DNA from 3 places in the Bacillus sp. XB1 genome. Region 1 is predicted to be linked to each of the others. Evidence: riboswitches for the same ligand, from Rfam matches in the RefSeq annotation. Region 1 holds a riboswitch; each other region holds the start of a gene.

The links. Region 1 has a riboswitch for S-adenosylmethionine ahead of ACK1U5_RS24260 (methionine ABC transporter ATP-binding protein). Riboswitches for the same ligand answer to the same signal wherever they lie in the genome.
Region 2: another riboswitch for S-adenosylmethionine. It lies ahead of ACK1U5_RS22580 (bifunctional O-acetylhomoserine aminocarboxypropyltransferase/cysteine synthase); the one in region 1 lies ahead of ACK1U5_RS24260 (methionine ABC transporter ATP-binding protein).
Region 3: another riboswitch for S-adenosylmethionine. It lies ahead of ACK1U5_RS26520 (ABC transporter permease); the one in region 1 lies ahead of ACK1U5_RS24260 (methionine ABC transporter ATP-binding protein).

What each region holds. Positions count from the first base shown of each region.
Region 1 covers NZ_JBNRIL010000005.1:19,192-29,264, forward strand. The annotation lists gene pcrA (DNA helicase PcrA) at 1-28, shown strand, start outside; gene ligA (NAD-dependent DNA ligase LigA) at 44-2,053, shown strand; gene ACK1U5_RS24240 (CamS family sex pheromone protein) at 2,070-3,266, shown strand; gene ACK1U5_RS24245 (TSUP family transporter) at 3,363-4,133, shown strand; gene pruA (L-glutamate gamma-semialdehyde dehydrogenase) at 4,286-5,833, shown strand; partial or broken gene ACK1U5_RS24255 (cysteine hydrolase family protein) at 6,084-6,648, opposite strand; SAM riboswitch class I at 6,891-6,996, shown strand; gene ACK1U5_RS24260 (methionine ABC transporter ATP-binding protein) at 7,120-8,139, shown strand; gene ACK1U5_RS24265 (methionine ABC transporter permease) at 8,129-8,794, shown strand; gene ACK1U5_RS24270 (MetQ/NlpA family ABC transporter substrate-binding protein) at 8,816-9,670, shown strand; gene ACK1U5_RS24275 (HXXEE domain-containing protein) at 9,835-10,073, opposite strand, start outside.
Region 2 covers NZ_JBNRIL010000003.1:273,391-283,463, forward strand. The annotation lists gene ACK1U5_RS22560 (LacI family DNA-binding transcriptional regulator) at 1-342, opposite strand, end outside; gene ACK1U5_RS22565 (YczE/YyaS/YitT family protein) at 440-1,066, shown strand; gene ACK1U5_RS22570 (homoserine dehydrogenase) at 1,096-2,391, opposite strand; gene metA (homoserine O-acetyltransferase MetA) at 2,533-3,438, opposite strand; gene ACK1U5_RS22580 (bifunctional O-acetylhomoserine aminocarboxypropyltransferase/cysteine synthase) at 3,422-4,720, opposite strand; SAM riboswitch class I at 4,813-4,917, opposite strand; gene ACK1U5_RS22585 (chloride channel protein) at 5,239-6,468, shown strand; gene ACK1U5_RS22590 (YjjG family noncanonical pyrimidine nucleotidase) at 6,514-7,209, opposite strand; gene ACK1U5_RS22595 (transcriptional regulator YeiL) at 7,317-7,988, shown strand; gene ACK1U5_RS22600 (FMN-dependent NADH-azoreductase) at 8,049-8,675, opposite strand; gene ACK1U5_RS22605 (response regulator) at 8,867-9,514, opposite strand; gene ACK1U5_RS22610 (GAF domain-containing sensor histidine kinase) at 9,535-10,073, opposite strand, start outside.
Region 3 covers NZ_JBNRIL010000007.1:59,440-69,512, forward strand. The annotation lists gene ACK1U5_RS26475 (peptide ABC transporter substrate-binding protein) at 1-966, shown strand, start outside; gene ACK1U5_RS26480 (hypothetical protein) at 1,007-1,357, opposite strand; gene ACK1U5_RS26485 (hypothetical protein) at 1,354-1,545, opposite strand; gene ACK1U5_RS26490 (helix-turn-helix transcriptional regulator) at 1,564-2,463, opposite strand; gene ACK1U5_RS26495 (YusW family protein) at 2,636-3,103, shown strand; gene ACK1U5_RS26500 (peptide ABC transporter substrate-binding protein) at 3,128-4,738, opposite strand; gene ACK1U5_RS26505 (ABC transporter ATP-binding protein) at 4,752-5,525, opposite strand; gene ACK1U5_RS26510 (ABC transporter ATP-binding protein) at 5,522-6,532, opposite strand; gene ACK1U5_RS26515 (ABC transporter permease) at 6,489-7,493, opposite strand; gene ACK1U5_RS26520 (ABC transporter permease) at 7,510-8,427, opposite strand; SAM riboswitch class I at 8,564-8,669, opposite strand; partial or broken gene ACK1U5_RS26525 (DUF3951 domain-containing protein) at 8,839-9,064, shown strand; gene ACK1U5_RS26530 (hypothetical protein) at 9,081-9,584, opposite strand; gene ACK1U5_RS26535 (multidrug effflux MFS transporter) at 9,846-10,073, opposite strand, start outside.

The DNA.
Region 1 (10,073 bases):
AAAATTTGCGCCTGTGACGAAACAATAGGAAAGGAATGAGGATATGTCAAAAGAGATAGTAAAAAAACGTATAGAAGAATTACGTGACTTGTTAAATACATTTAACTATCAATATCACGTATTAGACAATCCTTCTGTTTCTGATGCGGAATATGACCGTAATATGCAGGAGCTTATAAAATTAGAAGCAGAGAACAAAGAGTTTATGAGTGAAGATTCTCCCTCCGTTCGCGTTGGGGGGACTGTTCTTGATATATTTGAAAAAGTAACACATAAGTCACCAATGTTAAGTTTAGGAAATGCATTTAACGAAGGAGATTTACGTGATTTCGACAGAAGAGTACGTCAAGGAATTGATGGTGCGAATGTAAGATATATATGTGAATTAAAAATTGACGGGCTTGCCGTTTCGCTTCATTATGAAAAAGGACGCTTCATTCAAGGGGCGACACGTGGTGATGGTGTAACAGGTGAAGATATTACTCAAAATTTAAAAACGATTAAAGCTATCCCACTTCGTTTAAATGAAGAAGTAACGTTAGAAGCAAGAGGCGAAGCTTATATGCCGAAGCGTTCATTCGTTAAACTAAATGAAGAAAAAGAGCAAAATGGAGAAGATGTATTTGCGAATCCGCGTAATGCAGCAGCAGGTTCAATACGTCAACTTGATCCGAAAATTGCAGCGAAGCGTAACTTATCTATGTTTGTGTATGGTCTTGCGAATGTAGAAGAAAAAACAATTTCATCACATAGTGAATCGCTGGATTTCTTAGGTGAACTCGGATTTAAGACAAATCCAAATCGCCGTACATGTGAAACAATTGAAGAAGTTATAGCTTATGTAGAAGAATGGCAAGAAAAACGTCCGCATCTTGATTATGAGATTGATGGAATCGTTATAAAAGTAGATGATGTTGCTCTTCAAGAAAGTCTAGGAACTACAGCGAAGAGTCCAAGATGGGCGATTGCTTATAAATTCCCAGCTGAAGAAGTTGTAACGAGATTAACAGGCATTGAATTAAGTGTTGGCCGAACAGGGGTTGTAACACCGACTGCAGAACTAGAGCCAGTGAGAGTTGCTGGTACGATTGTTCGTCGTGCTTCTTTACATAACGAAGATTTAATTCGTGAAAAAGACATTCGAATTGGTGACTACGTTGTTGTGAAGAAGGCTGGAGATATTATTCCTGAAGTTGTGAACGTTATTTTTGATAAGCGTACTGGTGAGGAAGAAGAATACCGCATGCCAACTCATTGTCCAGCATGTGAGAGTGAACTTGTTCGTTTAGAAGAAGAAGTAGCACTTCGTTGTATAAATCCAACTTGTCCTGCTCAAATTCGAGAGGGATTAATCCATTTCGTTTCAAGAAATGCGATGAATATTGATGGACTTGGAGAACGTGTCATTACACAACTCTTTGATGCAGATTATATTCGTACATTTGCTGATTTATATGCATTGACGAAAGAGCAATTATTACAGTTAGAACGTTTTGGTGAAAAATCAGCAACAAACTTAATACAAGCAATTGAAAATTCTAAAGAAAACTCGTTAGAGCGATTATTATTTGGTCTTGGAATTCGCCACGTTGGAGCGAAAGCAGCACGTACATTTGCAGAGCACTTTGAAACGATGGATGAGCTTGTAAAAGCAACGGAAGAAGAACTAAAAGCAATTAATGAAATTGGCGAAAAAATGGCTCAATCTGTTGTGACATATTTTGATAATGAAGATGTATTAGAGTTATTACAGCAGTTTAAAGAGTATGGCGTAAATATGACATACAAAGGTATAAAAATTGCAGATTTACAAAATGTTGAATCTTACTTCGCAGGAAAAACGGTTGTTTTAACAGGTAAGCTAGAAGTTATGGGACGAAGTGAAGCGAAGAAGAAGATTGAGGCATTAGGTGGAAAAGTAACAGGAAGTGTTAGTAAGAGTACGGATTTAGTTGTTGCAGGTGAAGCAGCTGGTTCGAAATTAGCACAAGCGGAGAAACATAATGTTGAGGTTTGGAATGAAGAGAGGTTCTTACAAGAGCTAAATAAGTAAGAGGTGCAAACTTACCATGAAAAAAATAGCATTAGCGGTATTAAGCCTTGGCCTACTTGTAAGTGGGTGTAGTGCAGGTGCCGACAAAGATGAAAAAGTGGCTGGGAAATCGGGGAAAGCAAAAGAACAATCAGTTGTTCCAAAATACGCTATTTCGGATGAATATTATAAGACGACTATTCCATTTGATGGTGGAAAGGCACGTGGTTTAGTGGTGCAAGGGTTAAATAGTCGCCTTGATATAGATGAATTTGAAACAGGATTAATGCGAATTGCAAAAGAATCATTTAGTACGAAAGATAATTTTTTAAAAGGCGGAAAAGCTCTAGATACTCAAACTATACAGATGCTTGTTAAAAGAAAACGTACAGATGCTGAACAAAAGGAACTAGAGGAAAAATTAAAAAAAGATGCAGTTAAATTTCCTAATATAGGATTAAATCCTGCATTAGGAACAGGATCCGAATCACTAGAAGTGAAAAATAAAAAAAATCCAATATATATTTCAAATATTTTAGAGCATGATTATTATGTGAAAAAAGGCGATAACGGCGAGGAACGTGTTGGTATGGTAGTTGGATTAGCGATGAATTCTGTTCAATATTTTAACGAAGAGCATGGTTACCCACGTGAAGCTGCAATCCCAGATGAAAAGATGTTAGCTGAAGGGAAAAAAATGGCGCAAGAAATTTTGAAAGTCATACATCAAAAAGAACCTGAAACAAAAAATATTCCGATAACATTTGCGATTTATCGCCAAGCTCCAAAGTCTTCGCTCGTGCCAGGTAATTTTGTTTCTTATGCAAATGTCGAAAAAGGTAGTGAAACGGTTGAAGATTGGAAACAAATTAATGAAAAATATTATTTGTTCCCATCAGAGCAAGCGAAAACAGATAATAAACGTGAAGATCTTGCAAGAGTATCCAACTTTAAGGCAAAACTAAGCGATTATTTCCAAGGCGACTATACAGCTGTTATTGGTACTGGTATGTATAGAGATGATGAATTAAGAGAAATGAAGCTTGATATTCCTGTCCAGTTTAATGGAAAAGCGGAAATAGTTGGTTTTACACAATATGTGGCAGGGCTTGTTATGGAATACTTCCCGAATTATATGAAAGTACAAGTAACGATTAAATCTGTAGAACGCCCAGAAGCTATTATTATACGTGAAGCAAAACAAGATGAACCACTTGTGAAAATTTTAGATTAAATATGAAGGCTGTTCCTCTATGGAACAGCTTTTTTCCTTATGTAATTTTGTTATAATTTAAAATGTTGTAAAAAATAGGGGTAAGGGGTAAAGCTCATGGAAGAATTAAGTTTTCAAGTCATTATTTTATTAATTGCATTCGGTTTTTTAGCAGCTTTTATTGATTCCGTTGTTGGAGGAGGAGGGTTAATTTCGCTTCCTGCACTTATGTTTGTTGGCCTATCGCCAGCTTCGGCAATTGCAACGAATAAATTAGCGGCAACAATGGGGACGTTTACGAGTGCGATGTATTTCATTCGATCAGGAAAAGTTGATTTTAAAATTGTAGGAAAGTTAATCCCGTTAACTATTGTTGGAGCTGTTGCAGGTGCTTTAGTAGTAAAATTTATTCCATCGGATATTTTACGCCCATTAGTACTTGTAATGTTGGTATTTATTGCTATTTATATTATTGCAAAAAAGAATTGGGGAAGTGTGTCTACCTATAAGAAGATGACGCAAAGAAAAACATTAATATTTTTCTTTGCTATTTTAATGATAGGATTTTATGATGGGTTTTTTGGACCAGGGACAGGATCGTTTTTAATTTTTGCATTTTTATTAATTGGCTTGGATTTTATTCAAGCGGCAGCATCTGGAAAACTTTTGAACTTTGTTAGTAATATTGTATCTTTAATTACTTTTTTATTCTTAGACATAATTCATTTTGAATACGGTATTATCATGGGGTTATCAATGATCTTAGGTGCTTATTTTGGATCGAAGTTTGCGGTTCAAAAAGGTGTTGGATATGTAAGGACTTTATTTTTATTAGTTACTATATTATTGATTGGGAAAAATGTTTTGGAATATACTCATATTTTGTAGATTCATACGCATGTATGAATCTCTTTTTTTATTATATTTTAAAAATTTATTAATTTTTAAAATATAAGTCTAGGAATATTTGAATAAATCTAAATTATCGTGTAGAATAATGTTGTAAAATGTAAACGTTTTTCTAAGGGGAGGCTAAAAAAATGGTAGTAGCATACAAACATGAGCCATTTACAGATTTTTCAGTGGAGGCTAACAAATTAGCGTTTGAAGAAGGTTTAAAGAAAGTAGAATCTTATCTTGGACAAGACTATCCATTAATTATCGGGGGAGAAAAAATCACTACAGAAGACAAAATTGTTTCTGTAAACCCTGCAAATAAAGAGGAACTTGTTGGTCGTGTTTCAAAAGCAAGCCGTGAGTTAGCTGAAAAAGCAATGCAAGTAGCGGATGAAACATTCCAAACTTGGAGAAAATCAAAGCCAGAAATGCGTGCAGACATTTTATTCCGTGCTGCAGCAATCGTTCGTCGCAGAAAACATGAATTCTCTGCTATTCTTGTAAAAGAAGCAGGTAAGCCATGGAATGAGGCAGATGCTGATACAGCAGAAGCAATCGACTTTATGGAATATTATGGTCGTCAAATGTTAAAATTAAAAGACGGTATTCCAGTAGAAAGCCGTCCAATTGAATATAATCGTTTCTCTTACATTCCATTAGGAGTAGGTGTTATCATTTCTCCTTGGAACTTCCCATTCGCAATTATGGCAGGTATGACAACAGCTGCTTTAGTTTCTGGTAACACAGTATTACTAAAACCAGCTAGTACAACTCCTGTAGTAGCAGCGAAATTTATGGAAGTATTAGAAGAAGCTGGCTTACCAGCTGGCGTAGTAAACTTCGTTCCAGGTAACGGTTCTGAAGTTGGTGACTACTTAGTAGATCATCCTCGTACACGTTTCGTAAGCTTCACGGGATCTCGTGATGTAGGTATCCGCATCTATGAGCGTGCAGCGAAAGTAAACCCAGGACAAATTTGGTTAAAACGCGTTATCGCTGAAATGGGCGGTAAAGACACAATCGTTGTTGATAAAGAAGCAGATCTTGAATTAGCAGCTAAGTCTATCGTTGCATCAGCATTCGGATTCTCAGGACAAAAATGTTCTGCATGTTCTCGTGCAGTAATCCATGAAGATGTATACGATCACGTATTAAATCGTGCTGTTGAATTAACAAAAGAATTAACAGTTGCTAACCCAGCAGTATTAGGTACAAACATGGGTCCTGTTAATGACCAAGCTGCATTTGATAAAGTAATGAGCTATGTTGCAATTGGTAAAGAAGAAGGTAGAATCTTAGCAGGTGGCGAAGGAGACGATTCTAAAGGCTGGTTCATCCAACCAACAATCGTTGCTGACGTTGCAGAAGATGCTCGCTTAATGAAAGAAGAAATCTTCGGACCAGTAGTAGCATTCTGTAAAGCGAAAGACTTCGATCATGCACTTGCAATTGCAAACAATACGGAATACGGTTTAACAGGTGCTGTTATTACTAACAACCGTGACCATATTGAAAAAGCACGCGAAGACTTCCACGTTGGTAACTTATACTTCAACCGTGGATGTACTGGTGCAATCGTAGGTTACCAACCATTCGGTGGCTTTAACATGTCTGGTACAGACTCTAAAGCTGGTGGACCTGATTACTTAGCACTTCACATGCAAGCAAAAACTACTTCTGAAACTTTATAAGAAATAGTAGAGGAGCTCTTCACAGAATGTGAAGAGCTCCTTTTAAAATTGAACCCCCATATATTACCGTCGTTCGAAGAGAATGAGCTAAAACCTATTAATAGCGGGATAAACATGTAAACAGAAATAAAATAATGAGAAAAGTTGACTTATTAGTCATATTTTTTAGTATTCATTTTGAGAATTTCCTGTATAATACAATTTGAAAGAAAATCTATGGTTCGACAAGGAACACTCCTTTCGGTTTTGCTCACTGAAAGGAGTGTTTTTTATGTAGCTAAAAATTCTTGCGTGCTTATTACATTTGCATATACGCCATTTAAACTAGCTAAAATTGTATTGTGAATATAAACAGCTGGTATAGTAGCGTTCTTAAAAGAAAGGTCTTTTGTAGCACAAGCGTCATGTATAACGGTACATTGAAAGCCAAAATCGAATGCAGCCCTTACTGTTGCATCGATACACATATGAGTCATCATCCCGCATACAACGACATGTTCAATATTAAAACGTTTTAATTGCTCTAGAAGATTAGTTTCTCGGAAGCTATTTGGATAATGTTTGACTATAACTGTTTCTTCTCTAAGTGGACGTACGCTTTCGTGAATATGTACACCTTCTGTATTAGGTAGGAAAAAAGTAGCGTCATCTTTTATAGCTACGTGTTGGATATGAAAAATAGGTTCGCTGTTTGTTCTAAAGTATTGTAATAACTGATTAGCATATTCGCTTGCTTCTACTGGATTACGCAATTCCATCTTTCCATTTGGAAAATAATCGTTTTGAATATCGACGAGTAAAAGAGCTGTTTTCATATATTTATCTGCCTCCGAGTTTCATATTCAAATAAATTTATTCAATTCGTGGAGAGGATTCTCCTGTTTAAAAATATGAGGAAGAAGAATTTTAAATAACCTTGAAAGTTACTATTTTCTCATGAATTTTCATCTGAAAATTTTAATAAATGAATAATTAATATTTTTCTAAAAAATGTATTGACTCTTATTATTCTGAGTTCTATAATGAGAATTAATTAAATGACAATTAAATCGATACATTCTTATCCAGAGAGGTGGAGGGACTGGCCCTACGATACCTCAGCAACGGGTTTTTTAATACCGTGCTAACTCCAGCAAGCCATATAAAGGCTTGGAAGATGAGAAGATGTGAATGAGTACATATAAGTGCTCTCCTTCTTATCTTTATGGTTGATAAGAAGGAGAGCACTTTTTATTTTACCTCGAAAGCTCTACTTCAAGTTTTTACAGCATATAGGAGGGGGAAAAATGATTTCTTTTAACAACGTAAGTAAAGTGTATGAATCAGCTGGGCAATCTGTTCATGCGGTGGAGGATGTAACATTATCAGTTGAGAAAGGCGAAATTTTTGGCATTATCGGTTTTAGTGGCGCTGGAAAGAGTACGTTATTACGCTTAGTAAATATGTTAGAGAGACCGACGGCAGGAACGATTTCAATAGATGATAAAGACATTACATCATTATCGACGAAAGAATTACGTAAACTGAGACAAAGAATTGGAATGATTTTTCAAAGTTTTAATTTATTTAATTCAAGAACAGTATTTGGAAATATTGCTTATCCATTAAAGTTAGCGAAAGTACCAAAGAATGAGATAAAAGAAAGAGTAAATGAACTGCTGAAGTTTGTAGGGTTAGAAGATAAAGCAAACTATTATCCAGAGCAGCTATCAGGTGGGCAAAAGCAGCGTGTGGGCATTGCTAGAGCACTTGCGACATCGCCAGATATTCTTATATGTGATGAGGCAACATCAGCTTTAGATCCAGAAACGACGACAGAAATTCTAAACTTATTAAAGAAAGTAAATCGAGAATACAATTTAACAATTCTTCTTATTACACATGAAATGCATGTTGTGAAAGAAATTTGTCACCGTGTAGCTGTAATGGAGAAGGGGAAAGTTATTGAAGAAGGAAAACTGTTTGATGTTTTCACGCAACCAAAAACAAAGACGACTCAAAACTTTGTACGTTCTGTCATTAATGATCATTTACCGGAAAGTGTTCTAGCGAAAATTCAAAATGGTGGTCAAATTTATCGTCTAACATTTACTGGTGAGGAGACAGGACAACCGGTACTATCATATATCGCAAAAAACTATAACGTCGATGTAAATGTACTGTACGGAAATATTATTGAACTTCAAAATGTGCTATTTGGAAATCTTCTTGTAGAGTTGCAAGGTGAGCAGAGGGAAATTCAAAAAGCATTACAACATCTAAGACTGCAAGTGCAGCTGAAGGAGGTAGAAGCTCATGCGAGTTGATTGGAGTATATTTTGGCCGCGCATACTAGATGCGACGGGGGATACCCTCTTAATGGTAATTGTAACCCTTATATTCGCCACAATTCTGGGTATACCTCTAGGTTTACTTTTATATGTAACGAGAAAAGGAAACTTTTTAGAAAATAAATGGGTCTTTTCTATTCTTAACATCATAATTAATACAATTCGCCCGGTACCATTCATTATCTTTTTAGTAGCCTTAAGTCCACTAACAAGAAGTGTTATCGGAACGACGATTGGAACAGCAGCGGCAATTTTCCCGATGACGTTAGTCGCATCAATTGGTATTGCTAGAATGGTTGAAACAAACCTTGTTTCCGTTCCGAAAGGAGTAATTGAAGCAGCGCAAGCAATGGGCGCCTCGCCAATTAGAATTGTTTTTGAAATCCTTGTACCAGAAGCGTTAGCACCATTAATCTTAGGTGTCACATTTATGACAGTTGGTTTAATTGAATTTTCTGCAGTTGCTGGGCTTGTCGGTGGTGGCGGTCTTGGTGACTTGGCAATGACATATGGTTATCAACGTTTTGATACATCAGTTATGTTCGTAACGGTCGTGTTACTTATCATTCTCGTACAGATAGCTCAAAATTTAGGAAACTACTTTGCGAAAGTCTTGTTACGCAGATCATAAAAAGGAAGAGAGGAAAAGAAAATGAAGAAAATTTTAGCATTTGCATTATCAGCAATTGTAGGAGTCTCAGCATTAAGCGGCTGCTCAAGTGGAGACACGGGTGCAGGAGCGAAAGAAAAAGTAGTTCGCGTCGGTGTAACTGGAACGGATGGAGACGCTTGGGAAATTTTGAAGAAAAAAGCTGAAAAAGAAGGGATTAAGATTAAACTGGTGGAGTTCTCTGATTACACAACGCCAAATAAAGCGTTAGCTGATGGAGATATTGAATTAAACTCATTCCAGCATATTGCTTTCTTAGAGCAATTTAAAAAAGAGCATAAGTTAGATATTACAGCTGTTGGTACAACGCAAATTGCGCCAATGGGTTTATACTCTGAAAAATATAAGAAAGCAAATGAAATCCCAGATGGTTCAGAAATTGCAATTCCAAACGATCCAACGAATCAAGCACGTGCATTAAAACTTCTTGATGCAGCTGGATTATTAAAGCTTAAAAAAGACTTTGGTCTATTTGGAGATCCAAGTGGTATTGCTGAAAATCCGAAGAAATTAAAAATTACACCGGTTATCGCACAGCAAACACCTCGTGTGTTAAAAGATGTTGCAGCATCAGTTATTAATAACGGTGTTGCTGGTCAAGCTGGATTAGATCCAGCGAAGGATCCTATTTTCTTAGAAGATCCAAACAATGAAAATGCGAAGCCATATATTAATATTTTTGCAGGTCGTACGAAGGATAAAGATGATCCAACATTAAAAAAAGTAATTGAACTATATCATTCAAAAGAAGTAACAGATGCAATTAAGAAAGAAACAAATGATGGTTCCATTTCAGTAGATCTTTCACTTGATGAGCTTGAAAAAATCGTAAAATAATCATTGGGTTTAATGGACTAACAGAAGGAACCCCTCCGCTGTTAGTTCGTTCAACATATAAACTTAACAAACAAACCCTAATTCTGTACCTTCCAATTTTGTATAACGTAGAATCCAATGTTTGTTAAGTAGAGTAATGGACCAGGAGTTTTCCTGGTCTTTTTTTATGAATGAAAATAGCTAGCGAACAGTAAGGTGATCCAAATTATAATGGGATAAGAAAATAAGCTGAAAAGGAGTGTAATTACGAATTGCTTTGGATGAATTAAGTGTTTTTTTGATAAAAAAAAGAAAATAGAAAAGAGAGTAATGAAAAATGCTGATATTACGCCGGGGTTATAAGAGCGATAAATGAAAAACAAAATAATATGTTGAACAGAGTTGAAGAAGATGGCCCCTTGTA
Region 2 (10,073 bases), on a different contig from region 1:
TTTCATTTTTAACATATTTAAAATTTCTAGTTCTCTTTCTTCGCTATAATTCGTCTGGCAAAGCATCATATTATAATTATTCTTGGCTGTCTCTTTTGATATCCCCTCGATAATAGCGCTATAATATTGATCATTTACGTGTGGTAATAAAACGCCAATTACATTCGTTTTTCCTTTCACTAAATGAATCGCATTCACGTTTTGCGTGTAATTTAATTCTTCTATAATCGCTAAAATTTCTTTTCGTTTCTGTTCATTTACGTACGGATGATTATTTAGTACACGTGAAACAGTTGAAACAGATACTCCAGCAAGTTCAGCAATCTTTCTTATATTTGTCATCTCATTTTCCCCTTCTCACAAAAATTCTCCCTTGACCTGGTAAGCTTTCCACAATATATCCTTTCCTAGCAAATACATTTAGAAAGGATATACAACTATGCTTCGATTCAAATTAGAATATATATTTTTCATTGGCGGTTTACTCATTCTTGCCATCGGTATTAATATGATGACGACAATTACTTCCTTTGGACTTAGCCCTTATGATTCCTTCTTTATTGCACTATATCAAAATTTTGGCATAAGTATTGGTTTTTGGATTTTTATGATTAACTTTGCCTTTACACTTATCGTACTCTTTTGGAATAAAAAACAAATTACAATCGGTACAATTGTAACGATGGTTCTTATTTCTCTTTTTGTTGATTGGATTGGTTCCATTACAACTATTATGGACGCTATCCGCTCTCTTCCAAAATATATAACACTTATTTGCGGAAATCTATTCGTTGGAGCTGGAATTGGTCTTTACGTCTCTACAAACCTTTGCGCAGCGCCTCAAGAAGCTTTCGTTTTAACGGTTGCTGAGAAGAAAAAATGGACGTTTAGAAGAACAGAGATTTCATTAGCCTTTTTATTTTTAACGTTAAGCTTTTTATTAGACGGACCTATCTATTTTGGAACAATCATCTTATCCTTTACAACAGGCTGGATTATCCAAGCATTTATTCAAGTTGGTACGCAGATTTTAAATAGAAAAGAGCCTATTAAGCAAGCTGCTTAATAGGCTCTTTCTGTTTTATGGTAAGGATACTACTTAGCATCCCCTTCAATTCGATAGTTCGCTTTCAAACAATCTATTTCTTCATACCCTTGCAACGTATGTAGAATATAATCATAATCAGCAAGAGACGCACGATGCGTTACAATTACAATTTCAGCCTTTCCTTTCTCTTCAAGCGGCATTTGAATAATTTTCTCAAAGCTAACTCCGCGCTCAGAGAACAATGAAGTAATTTTTGCAAATACACCAATTTCGTCTTTTACATGCAGTCTTAAAAACTTTTTCACGACAATTTCGTCTGGCTCTTTTAATACTTTTTGATATTGTGGGACTACAGCACTATTTCCTGTTACCCCTAATCTAATATTTTGCATTACAGCAACTAAATCCGAAACAACAGCTGTCGCTGTTGGTAAACTTCCTGCGCCTGGTCCATAAAACATCGTTTCCCCAACTGCTTCACCGTAAACATACACAGCGTTATATTCATTTTGTACTGCCGCAAGAGGATGTGTATTTGGAAGTAAAGTTGGTTCAACTGTAACCTCCAATTTTTCACCATCTCGTTTTGCAAGACCGATTAATTTAATTGTATAACCTAAGCTCTTACTATATTCAATATCTTCCTCTGTAATAGAGGTAATCCCTTTTACTTTCACGTCTCCAAGCTCTACATTTGTAGAGAAACCGAGAGTAGCTAAAATCGTCATTTTTCTTGCTGCATCTAAACCTTCTACATCTGATGTTGGATCTGCTTCTGCAAATCCAAGTTGTTGGGCTTCTTTTAACACGTCGTTATATGCTCTCCCTTCGTCTGACATTTTCGTCAAAATAAAATTTGTCGTTCCATTTACAATTCCCATTACTTTCGTAATAAGATCTGAGGAAAGTCCTTCTACGATACTGCGTAAAATTGGAATTCCCCCTGCCACACTCGCCTCATAGAATAAATCAGCCTTATTATCTTTTGCTGTCGCTAATAATTCAGCTCCATGTAATGCCATTAAGTCTTTATTTGCAGTTACAACATGCTTTCCGCTTTTTAAAGCTTGTAAAATATATGATTTTGCATCATCAATGCCACCCATCACTTCAATGACAACATCAATATTTGGATTATCTAAAATTTCATTTGCATCTTGTGTTAATAGAGTAGAAGGTACCTCTACCTCTCTCTCTTTCTCAATGTTTTGCACTAATACTTTCGTTACCTTCACTGGACAACCTACTTGGTGTATGAGTCGTTCTTGATGATCCGTAATAATACGAACCACACCACTGCCAACTGTCCCAAGACCTAATAACCCAACTTGAATTTCTTTCATAGTACTGTCCACCCCTCAAAAATTGTGTTTAGATGAAATTATATGAGTAAAAAATCTGAAAAACAATGTATTTTGAACATTCGGAAAAATAAAGGTTAATCTTTACAAGGAAAACGTTGCCACGTGTTACACAATCTTTCTTTACAATATATAAGGGGTTTCTTGATACACGTAATAATTCAACCAATTAGAAAACAATAAATTACCATGACTCCTCCACCTAACAAGCGGCTTTTCATCTGGATTATTATGTTTAAAATAGTTTTTTGGCACATCAATATTTAATCCCTTGTCACGATCTCGTTCGTATTCTTGTTTTAACGTCTCACAACTATATTCGCTATGTCCAAGGGCAAACACTTGCCTTCCTTCTGGCCCAATAACAAGGTGAACACCTGCTTCTTCAGAGTTTGCTAACAATGTTAAGTCTTTCACTCCTCTAATATCATTCTCTCGTACTTCTGTATGACGAGAATGCGGAGCAAAAAACAATTCATCAAATCCTTGTAACAATTTCACATGTTGCTCGCAAACTTCATGTTCAAATACACCGAACATTTTTTCCTTAAGGGGATACTTTGGAACACCATAATGATAGTACAAGCCAGCCTGTGCTCCCCAGCAAATATGGAGCGTAGATGTTACATTCGTTTTTGAATACTCCATAATATGTTTAAGCTCTTCCCAATAATCTACCTCTTCAAAAGCGAGGGTCTCCACTGGCGCTCCTGTAATAATGAGCCCATCAAACTTTTCATTTTCAATATCACGAAACGTTTTATAAAAGCTTGTTAAATGTTCTTGCGTTACATTACGAGATAGATGTGATTCCATATGAAGCAAATGAACATCTAATTGTAACGGTGTGTTTCCAATTAAGCGAAGTAATTGCGCCTCTGTGTCTTGCTTCGTTGGCATTAAATTTAATATAGCAATTTTTAAAGCGCGTATATCTTGTGTTTCCGCTCGCTCCTTCGTCATTACAAAAATATTTTCTTTTTGTAACACTTTGCGAGCCGGTAAATCTTTATCAATTATGATCGGCATGTGTTTTGCCCCCAACTAGAGCTGCTTCCAAATCTGCAATAATATCAGAAACATCTTCTATACCAACTGATAAACGAATTAAATCAGATGTAACACCAGCTAAACGCTGATCTTCAGCATTTAATTGTCTATGCGTCGTACTAGCAGGATGTATAACGCAAGTTCGTGCATCAGCTACGTGCGTTACAAGAGTTGCTAGTTTTACATTTGCGATAAATTCTTTTGCTGCTTCTAATCCGCCTTTAATACCGAAAGTTAAAACACCACTAGCGCCTTTTTTCAAGTACTGTTGTGCCAATGAGTAATTTTCATTACTATCTAAGCCCGGATAATTCACCCATTCAATACGTTCATGGCTAGCAAGCCACTTAGCAACTGCAAGAGCATTTTCACTATGACGTTCCATTCGTAAATGCAATGTTTCTAAGCCAATATTGCTAATATATGCATTGAATGGGCTCATACAATTTCCATAATCTCTTAATAGCTGAACACGTGCTTTCACAATATACGCTGCTGCACCAAAGTTTTGAACGTAACTTACACCGTGATAACTTGGATCTGGTTCAACAAGTTCAGGATACTTTCCATTTGTCCAATCAAAGTTTCCACCGTCAATTACAATACCGCCTAAGGAGCTCGCATGCCCATCGATATACTTCGTCGTAGAATGAACAATAATATTTGCCCCATGTTCAAACGCCTGGCATAAATAAGGAGTTGCTAATGTATTATCAACGATAAAAGGTACCTCTAATTCTTTAGCAGCAGCTGAAAATTCTTTAAAATTTAAAACATTCATCGCTGGATTTCCTAACGATTCTGCATAGATAAGTTTCGTCTTGTCATTAGCAAGCGCCGTAATTTCATCTGCCGTTAAATTTGGATTAAAGAACGTAACATCAATACCCAGTTTACGCAAACTCACTCCAAATAAATTAAACGTTCCCCCGTAAACCGTTGAAGAACAAAGTAAATGATCCCCACTACTACAAATATTTAAAACTGCGAGCATAATAGCTGCTTGCCCAGAAGCCGTTGCAACAGCTCCTACACCGCCTTCTAAATCTGATAACTTCTGCTCAAATGCGGCTAGAGTAGGGTTTCCAATACGTGTATAAATATATCCTTCTGCCTCTAAGTTAAATAGGGCTGCTAAATCATCTGAAGTATCGTATTTATATGTTGTACTTTGATAAAGTGGTAAAACACGTGGTTCACCATTTTTTGGCGTATAGCCACCTTGCACACAAATTGTTCCTTTTCCCCATGATTCTCCCATCTCTCATTCTCCTTTCTTTTATACAAAATAAAAAACTGCCCCTTTCCTGAAAACAAGAAAGGAGCAGTTTGAAAACACGCTCTAAAGGCTCTTTCTTATCTCTCAGGATTACTACCTGCAGGATTTGGCACAATTCCGTTATACGGCTGTTGCCAAGGTTTCATCGGGCCTGTCCCTCCACCTTTTCTTGATAAGACTATGCAATTACCGTTGATTTTATAGCAATAATTTCCTAATGTCAAACAGTTTTTCTGAATGTTCTAAAATAAATGTTAACAGTTTCATATAAAGCAACAAAAGAAATATATTCTAGTCTATTTCAAAAAAGACCTTTAAAAACCTCAAATCAATCTATAAAATTAAATAAGTAATTTAACCTATAAATTCAAATTCCCCTAAAGTTAGCCTATATGTTGAATAGGCCATCTTCTCAAAAAGATACTATATATATTCAATCCATTTTTCACTAGTATATTTCACTTTTTTACCTACTAAGATTTACATAACGGAGGTATAACATGACAAATAAAAAAGATATGCAGTACATACTTGCTCTATATGGCATTCTTCTAGGATCTATAGTAGGAGCTACAGTCTGGTTATTTTTAGTCACAATAAATATTGGAATCCACTTTATTTGGGGATACTTGCCTGAAGTTCTCTCTTTTCCCTCTTATTACACCCTTTGCGTAACAATAATTGGCGGGGTCCTTGTTGGTCTATCACAAAAACATTTCGGTACATACCCACGCCTTATGCCTGAAGTGATGGCTGAATATAAAAAAACTGGTCGAATCGAATATCGCTTTGTCCATCAGGCTACTTTAACAGCGATTATTGTTTTAATTTTCGGAGCTAGTCTTGGTCCAGAAGCCGCACTAGTTGGAATTATAGGCGGACTGTGCACATGGGTAGGGGATCGCTTTAAATTTGCCTTAAAGGGTATGAATGAGCTAACCGAGATCGGAATTGGAGCTACTTTAAGTGTCATTTTTAACGCACCATTATTCGGTTATTTAGCACCAAATGAAAATGAGGGGGAACAAATTGCTGCTTTTTCTAAAGGAAAAAAGGCGATTGTATACTTAACTACTACTTTCGCAGGTTTTTCTGTTTATTTACTACTGAGTAAACTCGATAATCGTGGATCCTTTATTGTTGATTTCGGGGAAGGTGCACTTTCTTTCAATGAATGGATCGCATTTCTTCCACTTGCTAGTATCGGTGCTATAGTTGGTTTCTTTTATTTCAAGTTAGAATTCACATTAGAGAAGTTAATTCACCCTTTTAGGGAATACAAACTGACACTCGGAATTATCGGTGGTATTTTATTAGGAATTGCGGGAACTTTTCTTCCGTACACATTATTTTCAGGGGAACATCAATTAAAAGAATTAGTTGTTGAATGGAGCCATTTATCTTTTTGGATACTACTTCTTTCAGGGATTTTAAAGTTGTGCATTACTGCCGTTTGTTTGAACACAGGGTGGCGAGGTGGACATATCTTCCCAATTATATTTTCCGGGTCAAGTATCGGATACGCTGTAGCATCTATTCTTCCTATAGATCCAGTAGCATCTGTTGCCATCGTAACGACAGCAATTTCAAGCTATGCGTTACGAAAGCCAATAGCTATAACATTACTATTACTTATGTTTTTCCCGCTTAATTTACTATTGCCCATGCTTGGTGCAGCTGCTATCGGGAATGCCTTTCCGCTCCCAAAACATAACGAAAATAAAAATTAATAAAAATAGGCAGTGGGGATAAAAGCTCCACTGCCTATTTTTTTATTACACATGCTGCTTTAATAACGCTTCTAACTCCTCAAAATTATGCACTTCATATGTCGGTATAATCCCACTATCATTTAATTTCCTTTCTGGATTAAACCAACAAGTATCAATTCCCGCTACATATCCACCTTTCATATCAGCGCTTAATGAATCCCCAATAATCAGCCCTGCTTCAGGTGCAAAGTTAGGAATCCGTTCAAAAACATAATCAAAATACTCTTTCATCGGCTTTTGAAAACCTGTATCTTCCGAAACAAAAACATCTTTAAATAATGAATGTAAACCTGCATTACGTAAACGTTTATCTTGCGTCTTAGAAACACCATTTGTCACTATATACAATTCATACTCTCCTTGAATTTGATTTATAAATTCAAACGCACCTTGCATGAGTTGATTTCCTTCTTCTAAGTAGTTACGATAATTATTTTCCAATAATATTCCATCTACTTCTTCTCCATACTCTTTAAACAACAGAGAAAATCTTGTATTTACAACTTCATTGCGTGATAGTTCCCCTTTTTCAAAAGCATCCCAAAGACCTTTATTTATTTTTTTATAACGAGCCTCTATCTCGTCTGTTAAAGGGATTCCCTTCTCTTCAAAAAGCACCCGTAAAGCCACTTTTTCAGCCTTTTGGAAGTCTAGTAATGTATCATCTACATCAAATAACAACGTTTTATATTTTTTCATAAATTCATCACACTCTCTTTTCTACAAAAACAAATTTACATAAATCGTATCATTCCTTCTTGTAAAGATAATAGGAGATATCTCATACTATACATAGGGGTGAAAATATGAAAATCAGCAAAAATGAGGAAGAAATTTATCAATACATGCGAATCCATCAATTCCATACCCTATTTTCATTTCATGTCTTGCCATATGTAGAGCTGCATTCTTTTCAAACGAAAGAGATGATATGTAGCGAAGGAAATGCTCTCCCTTATCTCTATTACTTAATTTCTGGGAAAGCAAAAATATATATGAGTCATAAAAACGGGAAGGTTTCATTAATTAATTTTATTCAAGCACCATCTTTTATCGGGGAATTAGGATTAATAGGAGTAGAAAATATTACTAAGTCCGTTGAAGTACTAGAAGATTGTGTGTGTTTGGCACTTCCTCTTAAAGATTGTCAGCAACTTTTATTACAAGATGCAACGTTTTTACAGCACTTATGTAAATTTATTGGAGAAAAGACAATTACTCGCACTGAAAATTACGCAAAAAACTATAGTTATCCTTTTGAAAATCGATTAGCTGCTTTTATTTTATTAACAGAGCAAAATAATTGTTATATAGAAAAGCATACCGAGGCCTCGGAATATTTAAATGTCAGCTACCGTCATCTTTTATATATATTAAATCAGTTTTGCCAACAAAATTATTTAAGAAAAGAAGGCCGAACATATTATATACAAGATCGAAATACATTAGAAAAACTTGCTGATGAACTAAAAATATAAAAAACAGCATTAACATGTAAACGTTAATACTGTTTTTTCGAGTGACGATTATAATTTTAATTAAAATTCACTTGCTACTTTAGCTGCTTCTTCAAGACCTGCAGCGATGATTTCTTCTGCTTTATCTGGGAATTGGTTATGTCCTTCAATAACTACTGTTTTCATGTTTGTTGCGCCGAAGAAGCCCATCATACTTGCTACATATTTAACAGCCATTTCTACCTCAGCTGCTGGACCTTCTGAATATACGCCGCCTCTTGCATTTAATAATGCAATCTTCTTATCTCCGATTAGGCCAACTGGACCCTCTGGCGTATATTTGAACGTTTTACCAGCACGGTTTAAATAATCAATATATGTGTGCAATACTGCTGGAATCGTTAAGTTCCATAATGGGAAGCCGAAAACAACTTTATCAGCTTCTAGGAATTGATTTAAATACTTATCAGCAACTGCTACTGCTTTTGCTTCTTCTTCTGTTAAATCAAAGCCTTTACCTGCCTTGAATGTACCATTAATCATGTCTACGCCTACATATGGTAATTCTTCTTTATATAAATCAAGTTCTACTACTGTATCATTTGGGTGTGCTTCTTTATAGTTTGCTAAAAATGCCTCATATAATTTTACACTAACCGCTTGTTCCGCTGGACGGTTATTTGCTTTAACGAATAAAACTGTTGCCATTATTTATTCCTCCTAGTACTCACTCTTATGTTGTTATATGCTTTCAAAAAAGGTATCCCTTGTAATTGTTGTTTTGTTGCTTACAAACATATTTTATCTTTATATAAAGACAATTTCGTCCTCACATAGACGTATTTTTTCATAAAAAAAGTCCACCTTCCAAAGGCGAACTTGGTCTTACGACTTTCGTCTTATACAATTCCATTTTTCACTGCATATAATGCCGCTTGCGTACGATCAGATAAATTCAACTTACTCAAAATGCTACTTACATGCGCCTTAACTGTCTTTTCTGTAATAACTAAAACCGATGCAATTTCCTTATTGCTCATCCCTTTTGCTAATAGCTGCAATACTTCATTTTCTCTCGCTGTTAGCACATCCACTTGAATAGAAGGTTCTTCTTCCTTTTCTTCTACAGGTAATGTTTGAGAGAGAAGAGCATTTGCTATATCCGGATGTAATTGAATATTACCTTTATATGCGCTTCGAATAGCCTCAACAAGCTGATCTGGTTCTACATCTTTTAAAATATACCCACTTGCTCCAGCCCTTAATGCAGGTAACACATGCGCCTGATCAGAAAAGCTAGTTAATACAATTACTTTCACATTTGGATACTCTTTTTTAATATATGCCGTCGCCTCAACACCATCCATTTCAGGCATGTATAAATCCATTAATATAACATCGGGAGTTGTTTCTCCTACTTTCACTAACGCTTCTTTCCCATTATTCGCTTCTCCAACTAACTCTAAATCTTCCTGTGTACTTAAGAAAAATGCTAATCCTTTTAAAACGACTGTATGATCATCAACTAACAATACTTTTATTTTCACAAACTTCCCTCATTTTCACATCATAATGGTACGTTTACTTTTACGCTCGTTCGTTTATTACTACTTACAATTTTAATTGTTCCACCAACTAATTCTACTCTTTCACGCATCGTAGTCATACCTAGTGATTTCTTTTCTTTTATATTCTTTTCCACAAATCCCTTTCCTTGATCAACTATTTCTAATGATACATTTTTCTCATTCACTGTAAAATAAATCGTCGCTTCTTTTACACCTGCATGCTTACTTACATTGTTCAGTGCTTCTTGGCCTATGCGCCACAAAGCTTCTTCTACTACACGAGGTAAATCACGAACACCCGTAACTTGCTCCCTAATTTTCAGTCCCAAATTTTCACCGTACTGCTTTAGAGCTGGCAATAATCCTTTTTCTAATCCCGCCGGACGAAGCTGCCAAATTAATGTCCTCATTTCTTTCAAAGCTCCTTGCGCAAGTTCACGCATCTCATGCAAAGATTGATCTACCTTTTCATTTTTACCTTTTAAAACTGCCTCGGCGCCTTTTGTCATGAAGGTTAATGAAAATAATTTTTGCGAAA
Region 3 (10,073 bases), on a different contig from region 1:
CATGAACAAAGCTTCCAATTGAAGAAAAACCCTAACTATTGGGATGCTAAAACGGTAAAATTAGAAGAAATCAACTTCAATGTCGTTAAAGATAAGTCTACAGAAGTGAACTTATATGATTCAGGACAAATTGATCGTGTTGCTTTAACTGCAGAGTTTGTTGATAAATATAAGAGCGATCCAAACTTCAAGGAACGCGCTGAAGTCGGCATTCAATTCTTACGATTAAATCAAAAAAATGAAACATTAAAAAATCAACATGCACGCCTTGCTATTAACGGCGCAATGAATAAAAAAGCTTACGTAGAAACAATTTTAAATAACGGCGCTGTTCCAGCTGAAGGAATGGTTCCTGCGAAATTCGCAAAGAGCCCAGAAGGCAACGACTTCCGTAAAGAAAATGGAAATCTAGTCAAGGATGATGTGAAAACAGCGAAAGAAAACTGGAAAAAAGCAAAACAAGAACTTGGTACTGACAAAGTAACAATCGAACTATTAACAAGTGACAATGCTTTAGCTAAAAAGACTGGTGAATATTTAAAAGGTGAATTAGAAAAGAACTTAGACGGATTAACAGTGAATTTAAAACCACAACCACGTAAACAACAGCTAAAACTACTATTAAGTGGTGACTATGAAATTGGTATTGACGGCTGGGGCCCTGACTTCGCTGATCCAATTACATTCTTAGATCTATTTACAACAGATAGTGCTTATAACTTCGATAAATACTCTAACAAAGAGTACGATGAGCTAATTCATAAAGTGAAAACAGATTTAGCTGGCGATGAAAAAGCACGCTTTGAAGCAATGAAGCAAGCTGAAAAAATTCTATTACAAGACGGCGCTGTCGCTCCTTTATACCAACAAGGTCGTTCTTACTTACAACGCTCTTTCATTAAAGGACTTGTAACAACTGACTTCGGTGGTGAGTTTAACTACAAGTGGACAGAAGTTGCAAAGTAACAAAAGTAAAAGGTATCCCATGAAGGATACCTTTTTACTTTTATACAACTTTAACTACAGAGCTTCCTCTTCCCTTTGCCATTCCTTTTATAGCTAAAATCATACCTGCTACTAATTGTATAACCAATACAATAACTAATAATGAAATAATATTTCTTTCTAAACTAACTCCTCCAAATATTATTGTATAATAGCCATTTCCTGCATATATTGCAGGAAATAATTCACTGATTGTTTGGTATGTTTTAGAAAGCATTTCATGTGGTACAATTACACCCAAACTTACAAGTTGTAACGATAGTGAGATGATATTGAAAATCATACCTGCATCTCCAAAAACAGTTACAACCATTTGTGTTAATGAAAGAAAGGCGAAGAAGACTATTGTCAATAATCCTCTTTTCCTTCTTTTTGCATTGAACCAAAACTCATCATACATATAAACACAAACATCAAATATGTTCTCCACGTCAAAGAAGGTATATGCCCTGACCAAAGATAGCTAACTAAATAATTAACTCCCATAATACAAGACGATATTACTAAACTAATACTTATTAGTTTTACATATTTGAGCATATCTTTTCTCCTTGTTTTTTATTTTTCTACTTCTTCAAATTGTAGATTCACCGGCTCTTCTAAAAGTGTTTCATAAAAGTTCTCTGCCAAATCTGTTGAAGGAATTTTTTCATCTACTTCATCAAATCGAATACTATCTAGCCACACACAACCTTCTCCTGATAATAAAACACCAAATGCAATACCAAGTGCTTCTTCTTTTATATCTAATACAACCGAGTACGATTGCCAGTTATTCGTATTTTTAATGGGGCGATTTTGCATATTATCCATAGCGAGCGGTTCTGTATCTTTTCCATCTACTCGCATCCACAATCCTGCCCAATCTCTTACATTTTCACTCTTAATAAATGCTGTAAAACGTAATCTCTTTCCTACATATTTATCCGCTCGGAACATTTGCATTAATGTTGAAAATCCTCCGTGCGTAACATTCTCTTTTGCTTTTATGTATGCAGATACTTTCCCCTGATGGACAACTTCATAATCTAAACCCATCTCATATTCAGCAGGATGACTTCCACTTAAGATCCATCCTTTCGGTATACCTTTTTGCATTGAAACACCCTCTCTTTCTATATAAAATGACTGAAAGTACTTTCGATATTTCTTTGGTGGCAATTGAAACATTCTTTTAAAAGCTCTCGTAAATGCCTCTTGTGAGGAAAAACCGTATTGCACTGCAATATCAATAACAGCTCTCTCCGTTGACACTAAAACTTGCGCAGCATGAGTTAACCTTCTCTTTCGAATATAATCTGTTACACTCATCCCAACATATCTTTGAAAGATGCGATGAAAATGGTACATCGATACTGCACTGTGAGATGCCACTCTTTCTGTTGTAAGCTCCTCATGTAAGTGATTCTCTATATATTCAATTGATTTTTTTATTATCTCTTTATATTCTTCATGCATTTTAGCCCCTCCTCACAACTTCAATTTACCATATACATACAAATCTTTTTTGATTTAAATTGCGGATTAGCCCTTGCAACTACAGAATAATAATTTATTTTCAACACATACATAATTACATGTTTTTGGGAAAAACTTGTATAGAACGAATTTACATAAGGAGGAATTTATAATGAGAATTCTACTATCAGTTTTATTAGCTCTTATGCTAGTACCTGCATTAACAGGATGTAAAGCTCCTGCAAAAGAAGACACAACTTCTAATAAAAAGACGACTGAAGAAGCAAAAAATGAGGCTCCTGCAGATTTAAAACTAAACTTCAATGAATTCGATTTAAAGGCAGACTACCAAGATACAAAGAAAGACTACGAAGCAGACTATAAAAATGTAGCAGCTGATAAGAAAATGGAAGCAAAAATTGAAGATCATAAAGCAGATGTAAAATTAACAGGAGACGAGGCTATCACAAAATTAAGCCCACTCTTACAAGAATTAAAATTTGATAAAAATACTGCTGACCAAGAAGTAATCGATCAAGTAGTGAACGTGTTCAAACTTGATAAAGACTATCAAAAATTTGATTTAGAAGTTGTCTTCTCTGATGGAACGAAAAAAGAATACAAAAGAGAAATAAAATAAAGAAGTAGGCGGTTGCCTACTTCTTTATTTTTTAATTTTTGCGTATCTTAATTCTGGACTAGAACCAATAATGAATTGGACACCAGATACTGATGATTTTTGTAAATATGAGGCACTTGGGAAAATAATTGGGATTAATGGTGAATCTGTAAACATAATATCTTCCGCTTTATGTAATAATTCAAAGCGCTTATCCTCGTTTTGTTCAACTTTTGCTTCTTTTATTAAAGCGTCAAATTCTTTATTATGCCACTTTGCATAGTTATTCGGACCATCACCTGCATATAAATCTAGTTTAGTAATTGGATCTAATAAAGAGCCGCCCCATCCCATATAAGCTAATTGGAAATCACTTTGCTTGTATGTGTCGATGTAACTCTTCCACTCTTTATTTTCTAATTTAATATCTACGCCAAGATTTTTCTTAAACATTTCTTGCATTGCTTCTGCTACTTTTTTATGTTGTGTATCTGTAGTGAATTTTAATGTTACTTCAGGTAATGTAGACCAGCCTTGTTCTTTCATGCCTTCTTCTAATAACTTTTTCGCTTCTGCTGGATCAAATTTAACGTAATCACCTTTTTCTTTACGGAAATCACGGCCACTTTGTGTTTTTGCTCCTTCTGGAACGAATGCATATGCTTCTTGCGCATTATTTTTATACAATTTTTCAACGATAAATTTACGATCAACCGCTAATGAAAATGCTTTACGTACCTTCGCATTTGTAAACGGCTCTTTTTCTACGTTAAACGAATAAATATACGAAGAGAAACCTGCAACACGCTTATATTCTTTATTTCCTTTTTCTTTTTCGATCATCTCTTGTGGTAAACCACTTAGTAAATCTAATTCTTTGGATTTAAATAATTGATACGCTGTTTTAGAGTCTGGAATAATACGAAACTCAATTTCTTTTAGAGTTACCTTTTTATCATAGAATTCTTTATTTTTTTGTACTGTAATAGCCTGGTTATGCTTCCACTCTTTTAACGTGAATGGCCCATTCGTAATTAACTCTTTTGGATCTGTTTTTAATTTATTATTATCATCAATCGACTTTTTAGCTAATGGAATAAATAGTGAGCTTGCTAGTTTTTGTTTAATAGAAGCAACTGGGTGTTCAAGGGTTACCTTTAATGTTTGAGGATCAACAACTTGAATACCAACTTGCCCCTCTTCACCTTTCCCAGTATTATACGCCTCTGCCCCTTTAATAAAATACATTTCTGTCGCATTCATAGAACCCGTTTTTGGATTTAATAATCGCTTCCATGCAAATTCAAAATCATTTGCTGTAATAGGCGAACCATCTGACCATTTAATATCTTTCTTCAAATGAATTGTATATTCAGTTCCATCAGCATTTACTTCTTCTTTCTCCGCTAATTCATTTTGATATTTCCCATCACTATCTTGCGTATATAAACTTGAAAACAACTGCCCAATTATATAACCTGACGTGCTATCTGTTGCAATAGCAGAATCAAGTGTATATGGATCACTACTAATATTCGTTACTAATCGATCTCCTTCTCCCTTACCAGCACTCGCCTTTGGCGTTTCTTTCTTACCGCAAGCAACAGAAGTAATTGCTAAAACAGTCATAATGACAAACAGTAAAAACTTCTTCATCCTACATTCTCCTTTAACCTGAAATTTTTGGTGTTGATGCTAATAATGTTTTTGTATAAGAATGTTGTGGATTACGGAATACTTCGTCCGTATTTCCAAATTCAACAAGTTCTCCTTTGTATAAGACAGCTACTTTTTCACATAAATAGTGAACCATCGGTAAATCGTGAGCGATGAATAAATATGTATAACCTTGTTCTTTTTGGATTTTTTGCAGCAGATGTACAATTTGAATTTGCAATGAAACGTCTAATGCTGAAATTGGTTCATCAAGAATCAATACTTCTGGCTCACACAATAACGCTCTTGCAATAGCGATACGTTGACGTTGTCCTCCGCTAAATTCATGCGGATATCGATCAATATATCTTCTATCTAATCCAACACGCTCCAGGGCATCACCCGCTACTTTATCCTTCAATCCTTTATCACCTAAACCGAATGAAATATAACCCTCCGTTACGCTATCGCGTATTTTCCAGCGCGGATTTAATGCAGCTGTAGAATCTTGAAAAATGAACTGTACTTTCTGTAAAAAATCTCGCTTATGAGCTGACTTCAGCATGTGAACAACTTGACCGTTATAATCAATTTCACCAAACGTTGGACTCTCAATCCCTGCTATGAGCTTTCCAAGTGTTGTTTTTCCTGAACCACTTTCACCAATAATGCCAAGTGTTGTTCCTTTCGGGATAGAAAGTGATATATCTTTTAACGCTGTGATTTCTTTACTTTTACTTCCATATGTTTTCGTTACTTGCTTTACAGTAATTAAATCTGTCGTCATGAGGCATTCACCTTCTCTTTTGATTTCGCTTTATTATGCTCCAGAACATGCTGCCAGCAATGTGAACTATGCTCCTTAGAATACGTTGTTCTCTCTGGGAAACGATGAATACATTCTTTTATGGCTACTGGACAACGATTTACAAAAGGACAACCAAAGCTATTTAATGTTTCAATGGAAGGTGTCGTTCCTTCTATAGCACGTAATACCTTTTCGGAAACATCCATATTCGGAATGGCTTGTAATAAGCTTTTCGTATATGGATGTTTAGGAGAACCTATTACCTCCTGTATCGTTCCTTTTTCAACAACACGTCCCCCGTACATAACAACTACTCGATCAGCTACCTCACGTACAAGTGCCAAATCATGTGTAATTAATAAAATACTCGTATTTTGTTTTTCTTTTCTTTCTTTTAATAGCCCCATAATTTGTTTCTGAATCGTTACATCTAACGCTGTTGTCGGCTCGTCTGCAATTACAAGCTTTGGATGACAAGCAAACGCAATTGCTAAACAAATACGTTGCCTCATCCCCCCGCTTAATTGATGTGGGTACTGTTCAAAGCGTTTCTCTGCTTCATGTATCCCTAAATCTGTTAACAAGTTAATCGCAATTCCCTTTGCCTCTCTTTTCGACTTTTTCCCATGTTGCAAAATTACTTCTGTAATTTGTTTGCCTACCTTCATCGTTGGGTTTAAAGATGAAAGCGGATCTTGAAATATAAAGGAAATATCTTTTCCGCGAATTTGATTCCATTCTGATTCTTGTAAATTCGTTAATTCCTTTGATTGGAAAGATACATTTCCATCATCGATATGAATTAATTCTTGATTCAAGCCGATAATGGATTGTGCTGTAACACTTTTTCCTGAACCACTTTCTCCTACAAGTGCAACTATTTCACCTTCGTTAATAGAAAAGGAAACATGTTTCACAATTGCTTGCTTACTATCCTCTTTTTCAACGGCTAACGTTACGTTTTCTAAAGATAAGATTTGTCCCATGTTTTTTCTCCTTTCGATTCCGTTTGACGATTTTTGGATCAATTGCATCTTGCAAACCATCACCAATTGCATTAAATGCGAACATAATGAGTGCAATCATGATTGCTGGGAAAAATAGCTGCCACCATTCTCCGCTCAATAATGTCCCGAGTGCATCATTCGTCATCGTCCCCCAACTTGCCGCTGGTGATTGTACCCCAAGTCCTATAAAGCTTAAAAATGATTCTGAAAAAATAGCTGCTGGAATTGTAAATGATAAATTGACGATAATAATCCCTGTTAAATTCGGAATTAAATGCCCATATATAATTTTCATATGTGATGTACCTAATCGCTCTGCTGCAATAACAAACTCTCGTTGTTTTAAAGACAATACTTGTGCTCGAATGAGACGAGCCATTCCAATCCATCCCGTTAATGCAAGGGCGATAATAATGGTGAAAAGACCTGGTTTCATAACAATTAATAGTAAAATAACAATTAATAAATATGGGATGCCGTATAATACTTCAATTCCTCTTATAATCCACTCATCAATTAACGTTCCAAGGCGATTACGCCCTCTCACATATCCACTAAATCCACCAATCAGTACACCGAGCCCTATATCGAGGGCAGCTGCTACTAATCCAACTGTTAGTGAAATCTTCCCACCAGCCCAAGTACGTGCCCAAATATCTCTCCCTAGATCATCTGTTCCAAACCAATGTTCACTACTCGGCGGTAAATTTGTTGCCTCTTTTACTTGTTCACTCGCAGTAAATGAAGTTAAACTTTCGCCAATAAGCGAGAAAACAATAATTAGCAATAACGTCACTGTTCCTAAAACTGCGATTGGATTCGATATAAACTTACGAAACACTTCTTTCTTTCTGCTAATCGTTTGCTGATTTTTATTTATCGTTAATTCTTTTTTCTCTTCATTTGTTAATAACTGGTCATTAATTTCATAAGCCCCCATCTAAACATCCCCCTCCTTACGTAATAGAACGAATACGTGGATCAACAATACGGTGAATAATATCTGTAATGAAAATACAAGTAATTAATAATGCACTATAGAAAATTGTTGTTCCCATAATCACCGGATAGTCTCGGTTAAAAATACTATCTACAAAATATTTTCCTAGGCCAGGAATTGAAAAGATTTTTTCAATAACGAAAGTCCCCGTTAAGAGTCCAGCCATTAACGGTCCAACAAATGTAAGTACTGGAACAATCGCATTTCGAAGAGCGTGTCTTATAATAATCTTCTTAATTGGTATGCCTTTTGCTCTTGCTAACTTAATATAATCACTCTGCAGTACTTCGATCATATTAGAACGAACAAACCTTGTAATCACTGCGATTGGCCCTAACGCTAACGCAAAGGATGGCAATACTGTATGTTCGAATGTTCCCCAAGAGGCTACTGGTAAAAGCTCGAATTGAATAGCGAATACTTGTATAAATAGTGGTGCTAAAATAAAACTTGGAATAGAAATACCTAGAATTGCGAGCAAACTCACACTATAGTCAATTACTTTCCCATGATATAGAGCAGCAAATGTACCTGCAGCAATTCCGACTAACAACGAAATAACAAGTGCTTGTAGACCAATAATTGCTGATGGACCAAAGCCAGTTGTTATAATTTCTGATACACCTTGCCCGGTTGATTGAACAGATTCACCAAAATCAAAATGAACTACACCGTCTAAATAAGCCACATATTGATTCCACAACGGTTCATCAAGGTGATACTTCGCTCTCATGTTTTGGATCACTTCTTCAGGAAAGATTTTTGCATCTGATGAAAATGGATCCCCCGGAATAATATGCATAATTAGAAATGTCACCGTCGTAATAACCCATAGCGTGAACACCATAACTGATAATTTTTTAATTACATACACTTCAATAACCCCCTAAACACATATATTTACTTAGTTTTATGAACGTACTTTTTCCATTACTCCCTTTTCTCTTTTTAGAATACAAAAAGCCTTGATCTTAAAAAATAAGATCAAGGCTTAATAAACAAAGGCCCATCACTTATCTTTCAAGACTTGCTTGCTGGAATTAGCACGGTGTTCCTACTACAGAACCCGCTGCTGAGGTGTCATAGGGCCAGTCCCTCTACCTCTCTGGATAAGTAAATTGCTATATTATTATTTGGTTCAAATTGTATATTTCGAATTATAATTCTGAAAAAATGAAAAGTCAATCAAATTGGGTATATTTAGAAAAATCAGTTTTTAATCCATTTATCGAAATTACATTTTTCAGCTTATAATAAAAAGAAATGATGTTAAAGGAGTTATAAGATGGACCCCTTACTTCTTGCTACTATAGGATTACCCTTAACAATCGTTATACTTGTCATCATCGGCTTCTATAAACTCTTTATTAAAAAGAAACGTATTACTTTTTTATACTCCTTTCGATAATATTACCGGGCAAACTATTTCCGAATTTCACGAAGAGCAGAAGGTATTAGTATCCGAGGATGAAGATGAAGATGAAGACGGAGATGGTAATAAGAAAAAATAACCTTGCACAGGCAAGGTTATTTTTTCGTTTCTGCTTGAAAACGTTTATAGTATGTCGATGCTGTTGCAAAATTAATTTCTATATCACGAATCAACGATGAATCTTCTTCTTTAGCTAACTTCTGTAATTTTTTCATTGCTTGCTCCGATTCATTCAAGAAACCAACATATACTTCATGTTCTTGCTCTTTCGACTTCGGAACACGAATTTCTTTACGTATATGATCAATATCTTCTAACATGCTCGTTGTTACCTTTTGCACATCTTCTTTATATGTAGCAGTCGTTATTTCCTTACCGCCCTTTTCTTTTGCTACTTCAAATAACTGCAGTGCTTTATTAATTTCTTTATTCATTTTCATATCGTATTTTTCATGTACTGCACGGTATTCTTTCATCTCTTCTGTTTGTTCTGTAGATTGCTCTACCTTTTCTTTCGGTTCTTTCGTATCTTTATTTCCATTACATCCTGCTAGAAGGAGCATTCCTCCCATTACGGCAATACCCAAAACCTTCTTCATCTCTTCTTCTCCTTTTATCTACAACTATTACTCATTATAGTTTCTTTTATCTCCACTTGTTATTATACCGAGAACATCCTACTTTTTACACTTAAGACGACACCGTAATATATATACCAACATGTTTGTCACAGTATCGTCACTTTATACAAATAACTTTTGCAATGCTTTACTACATCACCTTACAAAACTGTATGAGGTATTTCAAAGAAATGAAAAAAGAACTGATTCAAACATTCCCTTTGAATCAGTTCTTTTTTGTTAAGCCTCTAGATTTTGTTTTTGCTGCAGTTCAAACTGTTTCTCACTTCTTCTGGCCATAAATAGATAACATAACACTGCTCCTACTTCACAAAGCGCAATAACAATACCCATCGGTAATGCTGTATTACTTCCACCGATACCTACTAGCGGAGCAACAAGAGCTCCTGAAATAAACTGTAATAAACCTAATAAAGCTGATGCTGTTCCTGCAGCTTGTTTCTGATT